One region of the Gottfriedia sp. NPDC057991 genome, then DNA from elsewhere that is predicted to be linked to it. Evidence: riboswitches for the same ligand, from Rfam matches in the RefSeq annotation. Region 1 holds a riboswitch; each other region holds the start of a gene.
What was found. A riboswitch is a leader RNA that binds a small molecule or an ion and turns the genes downstream of it on or off. The one in region 1 is predicted to bind cobalamin.

Region 2: linked by a shared signal. The riboswitch ahead of ACFVR2_RS17170 (Ig-like domain-containing protein) and the one ahead of ACFVR2_RS04680 (ABC transporter substrate-binding protein) in region 1 are both predicted to bind cobalamin.
Region 3: linked by a shared signal. The riboswitch ahead of ACFVR2_RS17180 (DUF4430 domain-containing protein) and the one ahead of ACFVR2_RS04680 (ABC transporter substrate-binding protein) in region 1 are both predicted to bind cobalamin.

What each region holds. Positions count from the first base shown of each region.
Region 1 covers NZ_JBHVQN010000001.1:916,255-923,822, forward strand. Annotated here, with positions in the region: gene resB (cytochrome c biogenesis protein ResB) at 1-1,013, shown strand, start outside; gene ccsB (c-type cytochrome biogenesis protein CcsB) at 1,034-2,200, shown strand; gene ACFVR2_RS04670 (response regulator transcription factor) at 2,435-3,154, shown strand; gene ACFVR2_RS04675 (ATP-binding protein) at 3,154-4,938, shown strand; cobalamin riboswitch at 5,086-5,257, shown strand; gene ACFVR2_RS04680 (ABC transporter substrate-binding protein) at 5,382-6,341, shown strand; gene ACFVR2_RS04685 (FecCD family ABC transporter permease) at 6,307-7,359, shown strand; gene ACFVR2_RS04690 (ABC transporter ATP-binding protein) at 7,356-7,568, shown strand, end outside.
Region 2 covers NZ_JBHVQN010000005.1:102,669-110,236, reverse strand. Annotated here, with positions in the region: partial or broken gene ACFVR2_RS17175 (Ig-like domain-containing protein) at 1-1,578, shown strand, start outside; cobalamin riboswitch at 1,638-1,835, shown strand; gene ACFVR2_RS17170 (Ig-like domain-containing protein) at 2,194-4,512, shown strand; gene ACFVR2_RS17165 (DUF4430 domain-containing protein) at 4,607-5,491, shown strand; gene ACFVR2_RS17160 (energy-coupling factor transporter transmembrane component T) at 5,488-6,378, shown strand; gene ACFVR2_RS17155 (ABC transporter ATP-binding protein) at 6,351-7,568, shown strand, end outside.
Region 3 covers NZ_JBHVQN010000005.1:110,641-118,208, forward strand. Annotated here, with positions in the region: partial or broken gene ACFVR2_RS17180 (DUF4430 domain-containing protein) at 1-1,990, opposite strand, end outside; cobalamin riboswitch at 2,267-2,461, opposite strand; gene ACFVR2_RS17185 (hypothetical protein) at 2,679-2,873, opposite strand; gene ACFVR2_RS17190 (phosphotransferase enzyme family protein) at 3,039-3,944, opposite strand; gene ACFVR2_RS17195 (DUF2584 family protein) at 4,084-4,326, shown strand; gene ACFVR2_RS17200 (GDSL-type esterase/lipase family protein) at 4,517-5,113, opposite strand; gene ACFVR2_RS17205 (sodium:solute symporter family protein) at 5,119-6,594, opposite strand; gene ACFVR2_RS17210 (DUF3311 domain-containing protein) at 6,591-6,779, opposite strand; gene ACFVR2_RS17215 (sigma-54 interaction domain-containing protein) at 6,918-7,568, shown strand, end outside.

The DNA of each region.
Region 1 (7,568 bases):
TAGCAGAAAAAGGTCGTTTCTCTCGTTGGGGTCCATATGTAAACCATATAGGGTTAATTATCTTCCTTATTGGGGTAATGATGAGATATGTACCAGGAATGTATATGGATAAGGCTCTTTGGGTTCAAGAAGGCGAATTAAAACCTGTCGTTGGTACAAACCAAAACTATTATATTAAATTAAATGATTTCCATATGGAAACGTATGATAAAGATAAAGAGGGTAAAGTTTATAAAAAAGCGATTGAGCGCTTTGGAAATGATAAAATACCTAAAAACTATCAAGCCGATGTGACGTTGTATAAACGCGAAGGAAATTTAATACCAGGAGAAGATCCAAAACTTAAAAAAGTAAAAGATTATAGTATTAAAGTTAATGAACCTTTAAAGTTCCAAAACTTCGCTCTATATCAAGTAGATTACCGAATTGGTGAATTTAGTGCATTCTTATTTACATTACAAAATAAACAAACGGGTGAAAAATTAGGGCCAATCACAGTAGATTTACAAAATCCTAAAGAAGTATATGACTTGAAAAATGGATATAAAGTAGAACTAAAAAATTATTTTCCAGATTTCTATTTTAACTCTGATGGTCAACCTGATACAAAAACAAGAAAACCAAACAATCCAGCGTTTGTATTTAAAATGACTACACCAAAAACACCAAAAGGGGAAGTAGCATTTGTTGCAATTAAACAAAATATTGAACCAAATGGTGAAAACAAATATAAAATGTCATTTGCAGGGATTGAAACAAAAGATTCAACAGGTTTAACAGTACGTAAAGATTTAACTCTTTGGTTACTAGGACTTGGAGGAGCAATCTTTATGATCGGTGTAATTCAAGGTATGTATTGGTATCACCGACGCGTTTGGATACAGAATCAAGATGGGGAAGTTTGGGTTGCGGCATTTACAAATAAAAACTATTATGGTTTAAAGATGGAATTAAAGAAAGTGTTTGTAGACACAAAAATTGAATTGCCGATCGATCAACAAGCTAAAGAATAGCGTTTAACTAGGGGGAAAATATGTACGAGCTAAGTAGTAATTTTTTATTTATCGCGTTTATTTGTTATATAGTAGCTACTTTCTTTTTTGGCGGCTCGATGAAAACAAATGATAATGGTCCTAATAGATGGGGTACTATTGGTATTTCGATTACATTAATTGGATTCTTATCGCAAATTACTTATTTTATTTTAAGATGGATTGCTGCTGGACATGCACCTGTAAGTAATCTATTTGAATTTATTACTTTCTTTGGAATGATGTTAATTTTTGCGTTTATTATGATTTATTTTATGTATCGCTTAAATATAATTGGTTTATTCGCATTACCGTTGTCAATAATCATCATTGCTTATGCATCAGTATTTCCACATGAAATCAAACCATTAGTTCCATCTTTAAAAAGCTATTGGTTACATATCCATGTAACAACAGCAGCTTTAGGGGAAGCTATTTTAGCGATTAGCTTTATTACAGGACTAATTTATTTAATTAAAAATATCGATCAAAAAGTATCAACAAAGAAAACTTTTTGGCTAGAAGCAGTTTTATATTTCTTAGTAACTGTTGTTGGTTTCGTTATTATTTCTACAGCATTTAATGCATCTGGATACGAAGCAAAATATAATTGGATTAATAAAGATAAATTACAAGAAGAAATGGTCTATAATCTTCCATCAATTGTTGGTCCACATAAAGGCGAATTGACAACAAAAGATAAATTTGAAGCCCTTGCAGAAATGCCAGCAATGGTTAATGCTAAAAAATTGAACACTGTAATTTGGTCAGTTTTTGCTGGAGCAGCATTATATGCAATCATTCGTTTAATTATAAGAAAAAGAATTGGCGCATTTTTACAACCATTTGTACAAAAAGTCGATAGTGAATTATTAGACGAAATCGGATACCGTGCTGTAGCAATTGGTTTTCCGGTATTTACACTTGGTGGACTAATCTTTGCGATGATTTGGGCTCAAATTGCTTGGACAAAGTTCTGGAGCTGGGATCCAAAAGAAGATTGGGCATTAATAACATGGTTATTCTATGCAGTGTTTTTACATCTTCGTTTCAAACGAAATTGGCAAGGTGAAAATTCTGCTTGGTTAGCCGTACTAGGATTTGCAATTATTATGTTTAACTTAATTGCAGTTAACTTAATCATTGCTGGTTTACACTCATATGCGTAATTAATAATTAGCCTTGTAAAGGAATAAACCTTTACAGGGCTTTTTTTTTTCTAATTTTTATTTCTGTCCACATTTACTTAAATTTGGTTTCCTAGAAATCGGACTCTTGCTTCCTAGTTTTTTTTCACTATTTTATGGAAATAATAAATTCTAAGAATTATGTAAAAATGTTCACAAATTATACTAGAATATCCAATTTTTATTATGTAAAATTATGAAGAGGGGGTCGAAATTATGGATCAAAATATAAAAATATTAATAGCAGATGATGAAGATCGTATTAGACGATTATTAAAAATGTATTTGGAACGTGATGGTTATAGTATTGACGAAGCTGAGAATGGTGAGGATGCTTTAAATTTAGCATTGAAGAATGAATATTCCTTAATCGTACTAGATTTGATGATGCCTAAAATTGATGGAATTGAAGTTTGTAGGGAATTACGAAAAACAAAAACAACGCCAGTGATTATGTTAACGGCAAAAGGTGAAGAAACAAACCGAGTTCAAGGTTTTGAAGTAGGTACCGATGATTATATCGTTAAGCCATTTAGTCCGCGTGAAGTAGTTCTTCGAGTTAAAGCTCTATTAAGACGTTCTTCACCTGTACCAGTATTTACTTCAGACAATTCTTCAGCAAAGGATATCGTTGTGTTTCCGCATCTAACGATTGATAATGACGCTCATAAAGTAATTGTTGAAGGGGAAGAGATCAGTTTAACACCAAAAGAATACGAACTACTGTTGTTTTTAGCTAAGGCTCCTGACAAAGTATTTGATCGTGAAACATTATTAAAATCAGTTTGGCAATATGATTTTTTCGGAGATTTACGTACCGTAGACACACATGTAAAACGACTGCGTGAAAAACTAAGTAAAAGCTCTGAGGATGCTGCGAAAATGATTGTCACCGTTTGGGGTGTAGGTTATAAATTTGAAGTAGGTCAGGAGTAATGATCGTAAGAAGTTTAGTTGGAAAGCTTTGGCTGACAATTATCTTACTAGTCTCTCTTGTATTATCATTTTTGACCTTTGTCTTAATAGGTTTTTTTGAAAAATTTTACATTGACCTTCAAGTACAAAATATGAAAGATGATGCAACGAAAATTGCACAATTAATAGATAATGGTCAACCACTCTCAAATATTGAGTATTTGTCAAATAATATTGTTAGTCGATATTCAAGAGTAATCATTTCTATTGACGATCAAGAGCCATGGTATTCAAATAATACTTATGGAATACAGGATCTACCTTTTAAAGAAATAAAAAATGATGAAATCTTAAATAAAACGTTAACTGATCATAAAGAGGTCAGTAAAAGACTTGTTTATGGTGAAAATAGTGAGAGAGAAAAATTAGTAGTGGGTGTTCCATTACATACAACCACAAATAATGGAGCTGTATTTATATACCAAACATTACAACCTGTAAAAGTGATGATTCATCAAACGACTAATTTTGTTTTGCTCGCAGCATCAATCGGAATCGTATTAACAACATTTTTCTCATTCTTTCTTTCTTCTAAAATTACAGCACCTCTTAGAAAAATGAAAGAAGTTGTAAGTAGTATGACTTCAGGAAATTTTAATGTGAAAGTACCGATCCATTCAAGTGATGAAATTGGAGAGCTTGCGTATTCATTTAACAAGATGAGTAAACAATTAAATTTTAATATGAATGCATTAAAGCAAGAGAAGGAGAAAGTTTCTAACATTATTACAAGTATGGTAGATGGTGTAATTTCGATTGATAAAGAAGGTCAAATCGTGACATCAAATCCACCAGCTGAACGCTTTTTGAAAATGCTTAATGATGATCAGTATGAAGAACCCACTTCACTAGTTTTAACGAAGGAATTATTAGATTTATTTGTATTAGTAGTCGAAAGTGAGAAAAAGCAATTTATTGAATTACATTTCGATCAAGGCAATTGGCAAGTTTTAATGTCGCCCCTTTATAATCAAACAAATATAAGAGGCGTTGTAGCGGTGATTCGGGATGTTACAGAACAAAGACGTTTAGAAAAAATGCGAAAAGATTTTATAGCGCATGTTTCTCATGAACTACGTACGCCTATTTCTTTATTACAAGGTTATAGCGAAGCGATTGTTGATGGGGTAGCAGAATCCAAAGAAGAAATGCAAGAATTGTCACAAATCATTTATGATGAGTCTCTTAGAATGGGGCGTTTAGTAAATGATCTGTTAGATTTAGCAAGAATGGAGAACGGTTTTACTGAATTAAATAGAGAGTTCGTTCCTCTAGTACAATTTGTGGATCGAATTTTACGTAAGTTTAAAGGTCTAGCAAAGGATAAAAATATTAAGCTATTTGGTGAAATCGACAATGTTTCGCATTTGAATATCTACATAGATGAGGATCGAATGGAACAGGTTTTTACAAATTTAATTGATAATGCAATAAGACATACGAATGAAAATGGAAGAATAATTGTTTCAGTAAATCAAAATGAAAGATCAACTACATTTAATTTTATTGATTCAGGTGCAGGGATTTCAAATGAAGATTTACCATTTGTTTTTGAACGTTTTTATAAGGCAGATAAAGCTCGTACAAGAGGTAGAAGTGGAACCGGTTTAGGATTATCCATCGTTAAAAATATTGTTACAGCACATGGTGGATCTATCCAGGTCTATAGTGAAGTAGGACAGGGAACGACATTTAAAGTTAAAATACCGCATAATTTACGAATGAACGAAAAAGATGTAGAGTAATCTTGTTTCATATAAAACATATTTCCCATCTATTTAGAGAAGAAATTTCTACAAAACACACAAAAAACAGATAAAATGTTAGTAAAATCATAAACTTATAAATAAAATAATTGAATTCTTACCCAATTTATCTTACGATTGAATTAATGAAATATTGATGAGTTTAGTGCAAGTATTGCTTAAAAGGGAATCTGGTATAATCCAGAACTGTCCCCGCAACTGTAATGTGGACGAAACGAATAGCCACTGTTCGAAAGAATGGGAAGGTCGGAGTAGGTTGAAACAAAGTCAGTAGACCTGCTAAATTCATCCTTGTTCAATTCTTCGGGGAGTAAGGATTTGAAGCAGCAGTTGCAAGACTTCTTGTATTTATATGTTGTTTCAGCCCCGTTCAAAATGGATGGGGTTTTTTTTATGCATTTCAATTATTTAGGAGGATTTAAATGAAGAAGTTTTTATCAAGTTTTATTATTATGTTATTGTGTTTAGGATTATTTGGTTGTAATAATGATACGACACAAAAAAAATCGAATGTAAGTAAAACAGAACAAGCAACTTTTCCAATGACGGTTAAAGATGCTACGAACAAAGAAATTAGTTTTAAAGAGGCACCTAAAAGAATAGTATCACTTATTCCAAGTAATACTGAAATCTTGTTTTCTATTGGTGATGGCAAGGATGTAGTAGGGGTAACAGATTTTGACAATTATCCAAAAGAAGTAAAATCAATTGATAAAGTTGGCGGAAGTAATGCCGATATGACATATAATGTTGAAAAAATTATTTCATTGAAACCTGATTTAGTTTTAGCACATGAATCTAGTTTAGGTATTTCTGCTGACGGTTTAGAACAGATAAAACAAGCTGGGATTAATGTTTTTGTCGTAAAAAATGCTGCAACTATTAATGATGTGTATGATACAATTCAACAAGTTGGAGAAATAACTGGAAAAACCGAGCAATCGAAAAAAGTTGTAACTGGTATGAAAACAAAATTAGATGAAATTAGCAAAAAAACAGCTAAAGCAACTACAAATCCAAAGGTTTGGCTTGAAATATCAGGTCCGCCAGAAATATATACAGCAGGTAAAGGTACTTTCTTAGATGAAATGCTTTCGATTGTTAATGCTAAAAACGTAGCTGAAAGTGAAAAAGGTTGGGTAAAGTATAGTGAGGAATCAGCAATTAAAGCGAATCCTGATGTGATTTTAACAACTTATGGATATTATGTTCCAAATTTAGAAAAAACTGTAATGGCTAGGAAAAACTGGCAAACAGTAAACGCAATTAAAAATCACCGTGTATATGATGTTAATTCAGATACAACATCTAGACCTGGTCCAAGACTTGCAGAGGGAGTCGAAGCAATTGCAAAGGCGGTTTACCCAGAGCTTTATAAATAATACATATTTAATCTTTTTCATTCCAATTATCTTATTAATTTTTTTATTTATTTTAGGGGTTTCGATAGGGTCTACATCGATTCCCTTTTCTTCTATTATTTCTAGCTTTTCAGATGCTCTATTTAAAACAGATTATGTTCCAGCTGATATTCAAACAATTGTCATGAATATACGAGTGCCAAGGATTATGTTAGCTGGATTAGTCGGTGCATGCCTTTCATTGGCAGGTGTTGCGTTTCAAGGAATACTTAAAAATCCTTTAGCTGATCCTTTTACATTAGGTGTTTCTTCAGGCGCCTCTGTAGGTGCAGTGTTTGTATTGTTTTTTCAAATAAGCTTACCTTTTGTTACTTATTTTACATTACCAGTAGTTAGTATCTTATTTGGATTTGGTACACTTATTTTATTATTACTATTTGTTAGAAAACTGGATCGATCACTTAATGTAGAGACAATTATTTTAGGTGGAATTATCATAAGTTCATTTTGTTCTGCATTGTTGTCATTATTTATAACTTTTTCAAATAATGAATTACGTGCAGTAATTGGATGGTTAATGGGTAATATTGGTGGGAGAGGCATTCAGTACTCTCTAAGTTTATTACCGTTTTTAATCATTTCTTTCTTAATATTATTTAGTCAAAATAGGCAGTTAGATGCGATGACATTTGGTAGCACAAATGCAAAACATATCGGAATTGATGTGAAAAAATCTACTTATTTAATTTTGTTAACAGGAAGTATTTTATCTGGTGCAGCAGTAGCCGTTTCTGGAACAATTGGATTTGTAGGCTTAGTTGTTCCGCATTATACTAGAATACTTGTAGGGCCATTACATAAAAAATTACTTCCTTTATCGATGATCAATGGAGCAATTTTTTTAATCGGGTCTGACATATTATCGAGAGTTGTTTTAGCCCCAAGAGAGTTACCAATAGGGGTAATTACTTCACTAATTGGTGCTCCAATATTTGCTTTTATATTACTATCTTTGAAAAGAAATAGGGGAAAAGTATGATCAAATGTCAAGATATCTCATATTCTTATGATGGAATTCATACTGATTTGGATGAACTGTCTTATTCTATTAATCAAGGAGAATGGCTAGGAATTATCGGTCCAAATGGGAGTGGCAAGTCAACGTTTTTAAATATTCTTTGTGGACTTTTTAAGCCGTCTAAAGGAAATGTAATGTTGGATGGAGAATTAGTTTCTAGTATGTCAAAT
Region 2 (7,568 bases), on a different contig from region 1:
ATTACATTATCAGATGAAGCAGCAGTAGTTTCAGCTCGTGAAGCATATGATGGTCTAACACAAGCTCAAAAAGAAAAAGTAACAGAAGCTGTATTGAATAAGTTAGTTGCAGCGGAAGCAAAAATTAATAGTCTAAAAGACGAAGCAGGACAAGTCGATGCAGTAATAAATAAAATAAACTCATTACCAGCAACAATTACTATATCAGATGAAACAGCAGTAGTTTCAGCTCGTGAAGCATATGATAGTTTAACACAAGCTCAAAAAGAAAAAATAGCAGAAACTGTCTTGAATAAATTAGTTGCAGCGGAATCAGAAATTAATAGACTAAAAGGTGAATTAGGAAAAGTTGATTTAGTTATTAATAAAATAAACGCATTACCGACAACGATTACTCTATCAGATGAAACAGCTGTAGCATCAGCGCGTGAATCATACGATGGATTAACACAAGCTCAAAAAGAGCAAGTAACAGAAACTGTATTAAATAAATTAGTTGAAGCGGAATCAGAAATTAATAGGTTAAAAAACGAAGCTGCAATAGTAGACGCTGTCATTAACAAAATAAACGCATTACCGACAACAATTACATTATCAAATGAAGTAGCAGTTGTATCAGCTCGTAAAGCATATGATGAGCTGACACAAGTTCAAAAGGGAAAAGTATCTACAGCTGTCTTAAATAAATTAATTGCAGCAGAAAATAAAATTAAATTATTAAAAGATCAAGTAAAAGCAGATGCGGTTCAAACTAAAATCAATGCATTACCTTCGCAAATTAAATTAGTTAACGAATCTGCAGTAATAGCAGCTCGTAAAGAGTATAACGGTTTAACAACTGCTCAAAAGAATTTAGTAATATCAAATGTATTAAACAAACTTGTATCAGCTGAAAAAACAATTGTGAATTTAAAAAATGCTGCAAAAGCTGTGAAAGCTAAAATTGCTGCATTACCAACTACATCTCAAATTAAATTGACAAGTGAATCAGTGATAAAATCGGCACGAACAGCTTATAATTCTCTAGACTCAAGTCAAAAATCGCTAGTAGGAAGTATTGCTCGACTTACTTCAGCTGAAGCTAGACTAGCGGTAATAAAAGCAGATAAAACATTGCCTACCATAAAAGGTATTTCGAATAATAATTATTATAGAACGAAAAAAACAATTCAAATAAGTGATAATGTTGGGCTGTTAAATGTAAAACTAACGTATAATGGTAAGCCATACACTTATTATTCAGGGAAAGTATTCGCCGCATCTGGTAAGTACAATATTATCGCGACTGATTTAAAAGGTAATAAAAGAAGTATTGTCTTTTATATTGATAATAAACCACCTATTAAACCAACAGTAAAAAGTATAACGAGTAGTACAACAAAGGCTACTGGTAAAGCAGAAGCAAATAGTACGGTTTATATTTATCAAGGTTCAAAAAAAATTGGTTACGCAAATGTAACATCGAGTGGTACTTACTCTGTTAAAATACCAAAGCAGAAAAAAAGAACGAAACTAACAATCTATGTAGTAGATCGCGCAGGTAATAAGGGTGCAGCTACACTAGTAACTGTTAAATAACATCTATAAGACCTCGAAATGATGGTACTTTAAATTTAAACAATCACTATATTAATAGAAAAATAAAAGTAGTAAATGGTTGCAATTTGCATTAAAAGGGAATTTGGTGAAAAACCAAAACAGCTCACATCTACTGTAAAAGCTACGAAACATTCAAGGTGCGATCAATAAGCACGCTAATCACTGGGAAACTGGGAAGATGAATGGAGTAGGCTTGAAGCTTAAGTCAGGAGACCTGCCATTCTACATATACAAGTCTTTTTAGTGAGGGAAGTTTTGTTATCAGAAAAATTTAGTTCTTATGCTTATAGTAGAAGAACGCTGCGACGTGCTGGCTTTATGTATATTGCCGAGCAGTTTAATTTTTGGATAACTATGAGTCTTGCCAATAAGGCAGGGCTCTTTTTTTACATTTAGAAGATAATAATTGGCAGCGGAGAAGAGAAATCGATGTAATTTCCAATAGTAGGTTCTAAGAATAAGTGCAACTACTCCTATGTCTTCGCCTAAAGAGTTTCGTCACTAAAAAGTACTAGAAATTTCTTAAGGATAAGGAGAGAGGAGCAGTCTATAAAAATAGTTTTTTGGAAAAAGAAGAGAGGATATGGTATAAAAATGAGAAAAATATCATGGCTATTACTATCAATTATTTTTACTTTTTCAGTTTCTATTCCTGCTAATTCAGTGCATGCAGACAGTTTAAGCGGACATGCTATCGTTTTAGGGAAACCAACATACGAGAGTGCCAAAACACAATCTAGTAATTCAATAATGAACCTAAATGAATCGAATAATAATGTTGATATAAGTACCAAAATAAACGATTCTTTAGGCTATATAGTATCTAAAGTTCCTGAGCCAAATTTTGGAACAATTTCAGGTGAATGGTCAGTACTATCACTAGCAAGAGGTAATTATAATGTGCCAAATCAATATTTTGTTCATTACTATAATCGTATTCTCGATACCGTAAAGTCAGCAAACGGTGTGTTGTCTACAGCAAAGAATACGGAATATTCTAGGCTAATACTGGCACTTAGTGCATTAGGGAAAGACCCTACTGATATAGGTGGCTACAACTTGCTAATACCCCTGGCTGACTATAACAAGACAATTAGTCAAGGGATTAATGGCGGTATATTTGCCTTAATAGCATTTGATTCCAATCAATATAAGATTCCGATCATTGCGGATTCTACAAAACAAGCAACAAGAGAAAAATACATTAACTATCTATTAAGTAAAGAAGTAAAAAAGGATACTGATCAAGCTGGAGGATTTGCATTATATGGCACAACGCCTGATCCTGATATTACTTCGATGGCATTGCAAGCGTTGGCTCCATACCAATCAATGCCCGAGGTGGACGGAGCAATTAATCGAGCTTTAACGGCTATTTCAAATTTACAAAACTCAGATGGGGGCTTTACTGCCTGGGGCTCTACATCTAGCGAAAGTATTGCACAAGTAATCGTAGGTTTAACAGCAGTAGGTGTAAATCCGGCAACGGACAGTCGATTTGTAAAACAAAATGGAAACTTAGTAACTGCACTACTTAGATTTTATGTAGACGGTGGAGGATTCAAGCATGTTTTAGAAGGTAGTGCAGACGGAATGGCTACAGATCAAGGGACTTACGCTCTTGTATCTTATGACAGATTTTTAAAGGGAGAGAATAGTCTTTATAAAATGACAGATGCTCCTGTGACGATTGTCACCAATCAAATTAATGCATTACCAATTACGATTACACTTTCAGATGAGTCAGCGATTATTTCAGCTCGAGCGGCTTATGATGGACTAGTATTAGCTCAGAAAGAATTAATAGCATCAGCTCTAAAAGATCGATTAATAGATGCGGAAGAGGTAATAAGAACATTAAAAAACGAGACTACATTAGTAGATTCAGTCATTAACCAAATAAACGCTCTACCAACTACTATTACTCTAGCAAATGAAGCTGCTGTAGTTTCAGCTCGTAATGCATATAATGCACTAACACAAACTCAAAAAGAGAAAGTATCAATTACTCTTTTAAACAAATTAGTCTTAGCTGAAAATGCGATTATTACATTAAAAAATCAAGCTAAGGCAAATGAAGTGCAAACAAAAATTAACGCATTACCTGCTCAAATAAAGCTTACTAATGAAACAGCAGTTGTAGCGGCTCGAAAAGCATATAACGGATTAACAGTAGCACAAAAAGGATTTGTAAGTTCTACTGCTTTAAATAAACTTGTAACAGCTGAAAAAACGATTACTAACTTAAAAAATGCAGCAAAATCGGTTAAAGATAAAATTGCAGCTTTACCAGCCTCAGGATCTGTAAGATTAACAAGTGAATCAGCGATTAAAGCAGTGCGAATTAGCTACAGCGCATTAGACACAAATCAAAAAGCACTTGTTGGAAGTATTACCAAACTAACTACTGCTGAAGCAAGACTTGCTGTTATAAAGGCTGATAAAACATTACCAACAATAAAAGGCGTAACAAATAATGTTTATTACAAAGTAAATAAAACCGTCCAAATAAGCGATAATGTTGGAATTTTAAAGGCAACATATACACTTAACGGAAAGTCTTATCCTTATTCGTCCGGTAAAGTTTACTCAGTTTCTGCTAAATATACAATCACAGTAACTGATTTAAAAGGAAACAAAAGAACTGTCGTATTTTACATTGATAAAAAAGCACCTGCTAAACCGACAGTAAAGAGTATTTCAAGTAATACAACAATAGTTACTGGGAAAGCAGAAGGATATAGCACGATTTATATACTTCAAGGCTCTAAAAAGATAGGAACTTCAAAGGTATCATCGTCTGGATCTTACTCTATTAAAATTCCAAAACAAAAAAAGAATACGAAATTAACAATCTATGTAGTAGATCGAGCTGGAAATAAAAGTGCAAATACGATTGTAACTGTTAAATAATAATCTATCGGCCAAGCTCGATAGTTAAATTTTAGGCTGAAACGACCACTAGTTTAATAGAGGTCGTTTCAATACTTAAAAGGAGGAGAATGCGATGAAAAAGTGGCTAGTTTCCATACTACTAGTTCTTTTGCCGACACTGTTGATTGGGTGTGGAAAGGATGATTCCGCCGAGGGAAAGAAACAAGCTCCAAACGGTGAAATTTCGCAATCAGTTGTTAGCACAATAAAAGAGAATAACGCCAAACAAAGTGCTGAAAAAAAACAAAGTCCTGAAAAAAAGCAAGATACTGAAGTCAAACAAGAGCAAAAGGAAAGCCCTAAAAAAGAGGAAATAAAAAAGGAAGTAAATAAAGCACCAATTCAAGAAAAGAAATCAAATAGTACCGATAAATTACAAAAGAAATCGAATGCTCCACCGAAAGAGACTCAAAAGAAAGACGTTGTAACTACAAAAAAACCAGCGAGTGGTAAAAAGGATAAATATCAAACCGATCCAGTACCAAAGGAAAAACCAAAGCCTGTAGAACCTGAAGATACAACCGTTGTTCCTGCAAAAAAATTAACTGCTACAATTTCTATCCTCTGCAATACGATTTTAAATAATATGGACAAATTTAACCAAGATAAATTATCTGTCTTGCCAAAAGATGGAGTGATAATGGCAAAAAGGACAGTGGAATTTTCACAGGGAGAAAGCGTTCTAGATGTATTGAAACGAGAAACGAGAGCATCCAAAATTCAAATGGAAATGGAATTTTATCCAGCATACAACAGTGCTTATATCGAGGGAATAAATAATATTTATGAATTTGATTGCGGTGAGCTTTCTGGTTGGATGTACAAAGTAAATGGTTGGTTTCCAAATTACGGATCAAGTCGTTATGAACTAAAAGATGGAGATGTCATTGAGTGGGTTTATACATGTGATTTAGGACGTGATGTAGGCGGGTATGTTGAAGGAGTGGAGAATCAATGAAAGATGCTTTCTCATCGTGCCATCCATTCATAAATTTGTTTTATTTTACAGCTGTCATTATTTTTTCAATGTTTTTTCTGCATCCGGCCCTATTAATCATTTCTCTATTAGTGGCAGTCATCTATTCAATTTATTTAAACGGTGTCAAATCGGTCAAATTTAATCTTTTTATGATGCTTCCAACGATGGTTATTGCGGCAATTATTAATCCAATGTTTAGTCACGCAGGTGTGACGATTCTTTATTATATTGATGACGGGAATCCGATTACACTTGAATCGATTTTATATGGTATTGCTGTAGCATGTATGCTTGTTACTGTCATTAATTGGTTTGCTTGCTACAACGCTGTGATGACTTCTGATAAATTTATCTATTTATTTGGAAGAATCCTGCCTAGTTTATCATTAATTTTCTCGATGGTATTACGATTTGTTCCTAGATTTAAAGTGCGAATAAAAGAAATTACTGAAGCACAAAGATGTATAGGTAAATCTACATCAAACGGTAATATTTATCATCGAATAAAGAATGGTATTAATATCATATCAATTTTAATTACTTGGGCATTAGAAAATGGAATCGAAACAGCTGACTCAATGAAATCTCGCGGTTATGGGCTTAAAGGTCGTACTGCATTCTCAATTTTTAAATTCGAAAAAAGAGACCGTATTTTATTAGCAGTTTTTATTGCGTGTACTACAATTATTTTAATTGGAACGTATCAAGGAATTACTTCTATTAAATACTATCCTGCTATTTTAATAAAACCTTTATCTGTATTGAATATTTTTGTTTATTTAGCATACGTGATTTTTTTATGCACACCAATGATCTTAAACATTATGGAGGATATGAAATGGAAATCTATCAAATTAAACAGCTAACCTTTTCTTATCCAGAAAAAGAATATAAAGCGCTGGATGATGTTTCGATTAACATAAACCGGGGTGATTTTACAGTCATAATTGGAAAATCAGGTTGTGGTAAAACAACATTACTACGACATTTGAAAACGATAATAACGCCTCATGGAAATCGCTCTGGTGAAATATTTTTTATGAATGAACCAATTGAATCACTCGATTTGCGAACAGTAGCGAGCAAAATAGGATTTGTATCGCAAAACCCCGATAATCAAATCGTAACTGATAAAGTATGGCATGAATTAGCATTTGGATTAGAAAGTCTAGGAATCGATAATCAAACAATACGACTCAGAGTAGCAGAGATGGCTAGCTTTTTTGGCATCCAAAATTGGTTTATGAAAAATGTAAGTGAGCTATCGGGTGGTCAAAAGCAGCTGCTAAATTTAGCATCGGTCATGGCAATGCAACCTGAAGTATTAATACTTGACGAGCCAACCTCACAATTAGATCCAATTGCTGCAGCTGAGTTTTTGGAAGCAATAAAAAAAATAAATAATGAATTAGGTGTTACGATTATTTTAACCGAGCATCGTTTAGAAGAAGTATTTCCTATGGCCGATCAGGTCATCGCTATGGAGAATGGCAAGGTTATTATACATGATTCTCCTGTAAATGTTTGTGAGAGCTTAATAAGCGGAAAGAACCATCTAATAAACTCATTACCAAGTGCCATGCAAATTTATTCAAGCTTACCAAATGATCATGAATGTCCAGTTACAGTTCGAGACGGAAGAAACTTTTTAGATCAATTACTAAACAATAGGACATTAAAAGAAAAAACTCATCATGAAAAGAGTGTAAGGAAAAGTGATGAATACATCATTGAATTGCAAGATGTATGGTTTAAATATGAAAAAAACGGGACTGATATTTTAAAAAGTTTGTCGCTTAAAATAGAGAGAGGTAGATTTTACGCCATAATGGGTGGAAATGGAACAGGAAAATCAACGACTCTTTCGGTGATCGCAGGAATCAATATACCTTATCGTGGCAAAGTTTTACTAAATGGTAAACCCGTTGCGAAATACAATAATAAAGAACTGTTTCGCAAAAATTTAGGTGTCTTACCACAAAATCCACAAAGCTTATTCGTGAAAAAGACTGTAGAATTAGATTTAATTTCAATCTTAAAGGACCGAAAATTAGGA
Region 3 (7,568 bases), on a different contig from region 1:
TTACTTTCTCTTTTTGAGCTTGTGTTAGACCATCATATGCTTCACGGGATGAAACTACTGCTGTTTCATCTGATAATGTAATTGTTGTCGGTAACTCATTTATTTTGTTTATTACTGAATCGATTAGTTTAGCTTCGTCTTTTAATCTATTAATTACTGATTCCGCTGCAACTAATTTATCTAATACAGTTGATGACACTAATCCCTTTTGTGCTGCTGATAATCCATCATAAGTCGTACGAGCTGTCACAATATCAGATTCGTTTGAAATTGTAATTGTTGTAGGCAATGCATTAATTTGATTTGCTACCAAAGTTACTGGAGCATCCGTCATTTTATAAAGACTATTTTCTCCTTTTAGAAACCTGTCATAAGATACAAGAGCGTATGTTGCTTGATCAGTAGCCATTCCATCCGCATTTCCAGTTAAAACATGCTTGAATCCTCCACCATTTACATAAAATCTAAGTAGAGCAGTCACTAAGTTTCCATTTGGTTTTACAAATCGACTGTCAGTTGCTGGATTTACCCCTACTGCTGTTAAAGCTACGATAACTTGTGAAATACTTTCGCTAGAAGTCGAACCGAATGCAGTAAATCCTCCATCTGCTTTTTGAATAGTTGAAATCGCTGTTAATGCACGATTAATTGCTGCGTTTACATCTGGCATAGATTGATATGGAGCCAATGCCTGTAATGCCATTGATGTAATGTCGGGATCTGGTGTTGTGCCAAATAATGCAAACCCTCCTGCTTGGTCAGTTCCCTTTTTTACTTCTTTACTTAATAGATAATTAATATATTTTTCTCTTGTTGCTTGTTTTGCAGAATCTGTAATAGTAGGGATCTGATAATTATTTGTATCAAGTGCAATTAAGGCAAATATACCACCGTTAATCCCTTGGCTGACTGTCTTATCATAATCTGCAAGTGGTGTTAGTAAATTGTAACCACCTACATCAGTAGAATCTTTACCTAGTGCACTAAGTGCTAGTGTTAACCTAGCGTATTCTGTATTCTTTGATGTGGACAAAACGCCGTTTGCTGACTTTACTGTATCGACAACTCGATTATAGTAATTAACAAAATATTGATCAGGTACATTATAATTACCTCTCGCTAGTGACAGAACTGACCATTCACCTGAACCTGTTCCAAAACTAGGATTAGGTACTTTATTCAATATATAGCCTAAGGAATCATTTAATTGTGTACTTATATCAACATTGTTTAAAGCATCATTTAAAGTAGTTAACGCGTTATTAACAGTTGTTTGATCAACCGTTAAATTACTAAGTGTTGTATTTGCATGATCATAAGCAGTTCGAATAGATGACTTCGCCAACAAAGCTTCTTTATCAGGTGAAGAATTTACTTCAGCAACTTTTTTTAATAAAGAATCTTTATTTGCAGCTGTGTAAAGAGCTTTATCTCCACCAAAGCTTGAATTGTCTTGTCCTAAATCTGAGCCGTATCCATAAAGTGTAAATTGCCATCTACAAACATCCCCATCTTTCGGCAACTTATCGGAAGCCCCAACGTTCGGAAACTCATTATTGACTGAGTACATCCAGCCGGACATATTAAAATAGTCAAATTCTCCTAAATATCCTGCCTTTTGAACTCCATTAGCAATAATTTCTTCATTATTTAAGTTCATCGCATTTTTTATAACTGTAGGAATATTAACATCAATATTCCCATTTTCCAGTTTAACTTTGGACAAATAAAATCCAGAATTCAATGATCCATACCTATCATAATTACTTGTCCCATTTAAAAATCGGTCAATAACCTTTGCATAATTTTCTCCCTCATAAAAAGGAACTTTAACTGGCTGACGGATTAAACCAGCACCTAAAGTATTTGCTTCAACTGACATCGTCACATAGCCAATCGGACTATCAGCGTGTACAGAAACGGACTTCGTTGGAATTGTTATTGAAAAAACTAAAAAAATTGCTAGTAATAACCCTACTATTTTTTTCATCTAAATAATCCTTTCTTTTCACTCAATATTAAAAACGATCAATCTTAGAAACTGCCATTCTCCCTCCCTTTTCACTGCGAATTTTCCGGTGTTTTTAGTGACAAAAAATCTATATTGCCAACAAAAAAAAGAGCCTTGCCTAATTGGCAAGACTCATAGTTATCCAAAAATTTAACTGCTCCAACAGCATACTAAAAAACGCGCGTCGCAGCGCTCTTATACATCTTTTAGCATAAGAACGGAATTTTTCTGATAACAAAACTTCCCTCACCGAAAGACTTGTATAAGCAAATGGCAGGTCTCCTGACTTAAAGCTTCAAGCCTACTCCATTCATCTTCCCAGTTTCCCAGTGATTAAAGTGCGGGTTGCACTCGAATGTTTCGTAGCTTTTTACAGTAGATGTGAGCTGTTTTGGTATTTCACCAAATTCCCTATTAATGCAAACTGCAACCATATACTTTTTCATTTTAACAAATAGTATACATCTGTACAAAGTTATTTTTAATTTTTCTAATATTCTATAATCTTTTTTCTATAAAAAAATAAATCCATAATTAAGCTTACTTTAATCTTAAATTGAAACAAGTGACTTTATCCTCATTAAAAGTGAACCTTTTTATTCTCTTCTATTTAATGGTTACATATTAAAAGTCTACTCATCACAGGAGTAATTTTAGATCATTATTTCTATCTCCGCTGCTTCGACCCTCTTACATAAAGGATAATAATCGCAAAAATAATCATTCCACAAACAATAAAAGGCATTAAGCCTGAACTGTAAACCATATATACTCGAATATGACGTATTGCATTTACAACTATAAAAAGCACCATGCATAACCATAAAATTACAATAAGAGCCGCATTCTTATTTCTTCGCATAAACATCAGCCCCTTCCAATAAAGCAACTACAAAAAATACTGTTTGTTTTAGTATATAGTCGAATTAGCGAATCAATGACCATACGTTTTTGAGTATATGTAAAAGTTTAAAAAAATTAAAAGGATAGCTAGGTTATTATAACTAGAGCTATCCTATGGCTTCCATTATTGATAAATCGAAAAATCTTTCATATCTGCATATGGCACATCATTTTTAATCTTATTTTCTAAATCAATAAGTGTATATTTTTGCCACTCCTCTAATCGATTCATTTCCCATTTTTGGACAAATAAATGGTGCAAAAATATTTCTCTCAATTTAAGAAAAATCGGGATTTGTTTTACTATGTCATTATGAAGTAAGTTTTCTAGTTTATAGCCTTTAAAGAAGTTCACTATAAAAGTCTCAATAAACTGTTCACTTATTTTATTAAAAGAGTTCTGTTGCCAATACGCATGATAAAAAGCTGTAGCAATATCCTGTGCGAACCAATTAAATGCACAATCATCAAAATCGATCGTAAAGAGAGTATTACCGACTAAAATTATATTCCCTTGATGAAAATCATTATGAATAATTCCAAATGTATCGGTTGTCACACTAAATTCTGAGAGCTTTTTCATGTGTTTATCATAAATCACTTTCATATTAGGAACTAACTGATCTCTAATTCCAAAAACATCAAAGTTATCAAGTGACCAGACAGGACGATGAACCATATTTAATTTATAACGCTTAGCTAAAGAATGCATCTTCCCCAATTTTTTACCCCATTGTTCAAAGAGATGTATATTCCAAAGGTTAGGGTTTGTAACATCAATTTGTTCGCCATCAATATACTCAAAATAAGTTATGACTCTTCCATCTACTTCTCCTAAATTACGATCTACTCTAGGAACATTTACCCCTTGCATATGTAAAAAATTTATAAATTCAATTTCCTGTAACACCATTTCTTTTGTTCTACCTAATTTAGACTGCCTAACTACCCTATGATAATCTTCATCATAAAATACATCATTTTGAAGTCCGCCGCTTAAACGGACTTGATTATTATGCTTCTTATTCATTGAGAGTCCCTACTTATCATATAAAATTTTATTCACTCCCCTTTTTGTGTTTAGAACAAAAATATATTAAGATATTTTCAAGGGTTATTCTTATCTATATTAAATATTCTATCTATTCAATTTAAGGAGTTTTCAAAATATGAGTATGCCATTTGAATTTAATTGGTTAATTGTGACGAACGATCACGCCGTTAGACAAGAAAACAATCTATTCACGCTAGAACAAATCGGATACCATTTATATCCTATTGACACACCAATCAATGTCTCGAGAAAGACTGATGAAAAACCTTTTGGAGTAGCTGTTATACAGAAAATCGAATGGAGAAATAAGAATACTTATATTGTTTATGAACTAAAAGCAATTGATACAGTTAATTAAAAAGACACCACTACTTATATTAGAACCTAAAACGACTGTCAAAAAAATACAGTCCTTTTTTTAGTTAAAATAAAAAAAATTTGAATTAACAGCTAAGAAAAAGATTGTTGTTTGCGCAAATTTGCACATTATTTTGTAGGTTCAAATAAACGGATAGCTTTATTTCGCTATCCGTTCATTTGAAACCTTATTAATAATCATTATTTAACTGTATAATCGTTTGATATGCTTGTTTTGCTAAAGCATTATGTCCAAGTTCGTTTGGATGTACTCCATCAGTGCCTTCAAAAAACTTTGATTTTAGATTCTGATGATGTTGAAATGGAATTCGAAAATCAATAAGTTTAAATTGATTTACTTTTACCATTTGCTCGATTCGATTGGCTAACTCTTGTGCCTTCAACACGAATGTTTCAAAACCAGAAATCGGTTCCCATACTTCTTCATGATTGATAAGATCTATGTGAATTGGTGGATGGATTGCTACAATAGGTTGAATTCCATTGTGAATTGCTTGTTTTACCATCGAATAAATATTTGAAAGTATATATTTTATTTCAACTTCCCACCACAAATCATTTCCACCTGCACAAATAATAACATGTGATGGATTGTTTAATACGACATCATGGTAAAATCGTGACAACATTCCAGTACTTGTATCACCTGAAATTCCTTTATTAATAATTTCAACTGATAATTCGCTTTGAAGAATATTCGGCCATGCGACAACTTTTGATACTCCTAAACCTTCTGTAAGACTATCACCAATACATACAATTTTCATCTATCTCACCATTGTTCCTTTATAGCTTCTTGACCTACTCTTGGTCTTATTTTTACTAAATAAGTAATTCCACTAACACCAAACATAAAGACAATATTAATCGTGAATGCAATAAAACCTGAATCAAAATCTTTCAAAAATTGCGGTGCATGAGGGAATAATGTCCCAAATGTTGTATTTTTTATTGTTACGTATGCAACTGTAGTAAGTCCAGATAGTATCCCTGCTACTGCTCCAATTTTTGTGACCGGATTACGTTTTAAAAACGTAACAATTAATGCAGGGAACAATTGTAAGACAAAACTATATGCCATCAATAAAAGAGAAAGCATTGTCTTACCACCATAGAACGTAAAGACTAATGCTATTAAAGCTATGATCGGAACTAAGATTCTTGTAAGTCCCGCTAATTTCGCTTCACTTGTATCAGGTTTTATTACTTTATAAATATTTTTAGAAAGTAATGTTGAAGCCGTTAATAATAACAACGAACTAGGAACTAACGCTGCAAGTAGACCAGCTGAACCAATTACACCAATAAACCAAGGTGGAAGTGTCGCTTTAGCAATTTCGAATAAAACTAAATCAGTTCGTCCTCCTGGAATATGTGGCATTTGTAAAAGTGCAGTAAAGCCAATAAAAAGAATAAAAACCATCAGAATTTGATAAAGAGGTATTAGTGCTGCATTTTTACGTAATGTTTTTGAATCTTTTGATGATAAACTCGCACCGAAAACATGTGGCCACATATATTGACCGAGCGCAATAATTAAACAAACTGACACATACCAAGAAATACTATAGCCAGCCTTAGGTAGTAATAGGAAACCAGGCTTAGCAGCATCTAACGTTCTAAACATCGGTTCTACACCACCGTAATAATGGAAAGGTAAATAGATCCCTAAAAACAAAATCGTTATGAGCATCAAAATATCTTTTAATATAGCAGTGAATGCTGAACCATGAATTCCTGAGATATAAACAAAGATTGTCACAACAATTACACCAATCCATACTGCTAAATTTGGAGAAATAGCGCCGTATGAAGCTTCAGATACAATAATTTTTATACCATTTAGTTGAAGTACCATATATGGAATAATGGAAACTACTCCAACTATTGCAACGATCAGTCCTAAAGATTTACTATTATATTTTTTAACAAAGAAATCTGGTTGAGTTAATAAATTATGTTTTTTCGCATAACGCCAAATATGAGGTAAAATCCAAAATGGAATAATATAAGTAACAGCACAGAAAATATAGATTACTGGTCCCCCCATTGAATAGGAGGCACTACTAGCACCTAGGAATATAAAAGTTGTAAACATTTCACCAGCCATTAGGACAAACATAATAATACTACCAAAATTTCGATCTCCCACTACCCATGATTCCAAATTCATTTCTCTTCCTCTTTGGGCACGTATACCTAAAAAAAGTGCTAACAGAAACGTAATTCCAATTAATAGAATGCTCATTGATTTTCCTCCTGCTTCTCTAAAATTGCATTACTAATAAAAAGGCAGACAGATGTAATGACTAACCAACTCGCTGACCAAAATACAATAAACGGTAATCCTAATATGTAAGGCTCCACCCGATTCACAATAGTTAATGATCCTATGAAAGCAAAGATAGTTAAAAAAATTGCAAAATATTTCATTCTATTTCCTCCTTACCTCTCAATCGGTTGATTTTTTACAAAATTCTGTTAATAATTCATAGACTTATGTTAAACTCGTTTTATAAAATAGTAAAATATTAGCCTCTTATTGTAAGCGCTTAAAAAGGAGCATACATTATGAACAGTTATTCTAATCTTTCAGAAATACTAGAATTCGATAAAGAAGTGTTGTTAAACATTTTAAATTATTCTTCTGATGAAATTTATATTTTAAACCGAAATCTTGAAATCATTTATGTTAATAAAATGTGTGAACAACATTACGGTTTACGACAAAACGAGATTATAGGAAAACATAATGAAATTTTTTTGGAAAAAGGATATTGGACCCCTTCAATTATTCCAATTGTTTTAGAGAAAAATAATACAGTTACAATTAATCAAACCACACATACAGGTAAAGAATTAGTCACAACTGCCATTCCGATTTTCAATCCTATTAATAAAAAATTGGATTTCATTTTCATTACATCTCGCGAAAAAAATTATATTTCTATTATTCATAATAACACTCATGAAATGCCAAATTTGAAAGAACAATTTGATTCGCATGGATTTTTAACAATTGATGAGGAAATGACCAATATCATTGAATTTTGTAAAAAGATTGCCCCTGTTGATACAAATATTTTAATTCAAGGTGAATCTGGCACCGGAAAAGGTGTACTTGCTAAATATATTCATGATTTAAGTAACCGGAAAAACGGTCCTTTTCTTGCCATTAATTGTGCTGCAATCCCAGAAGATTTATTGGAATCTGAGCTATTC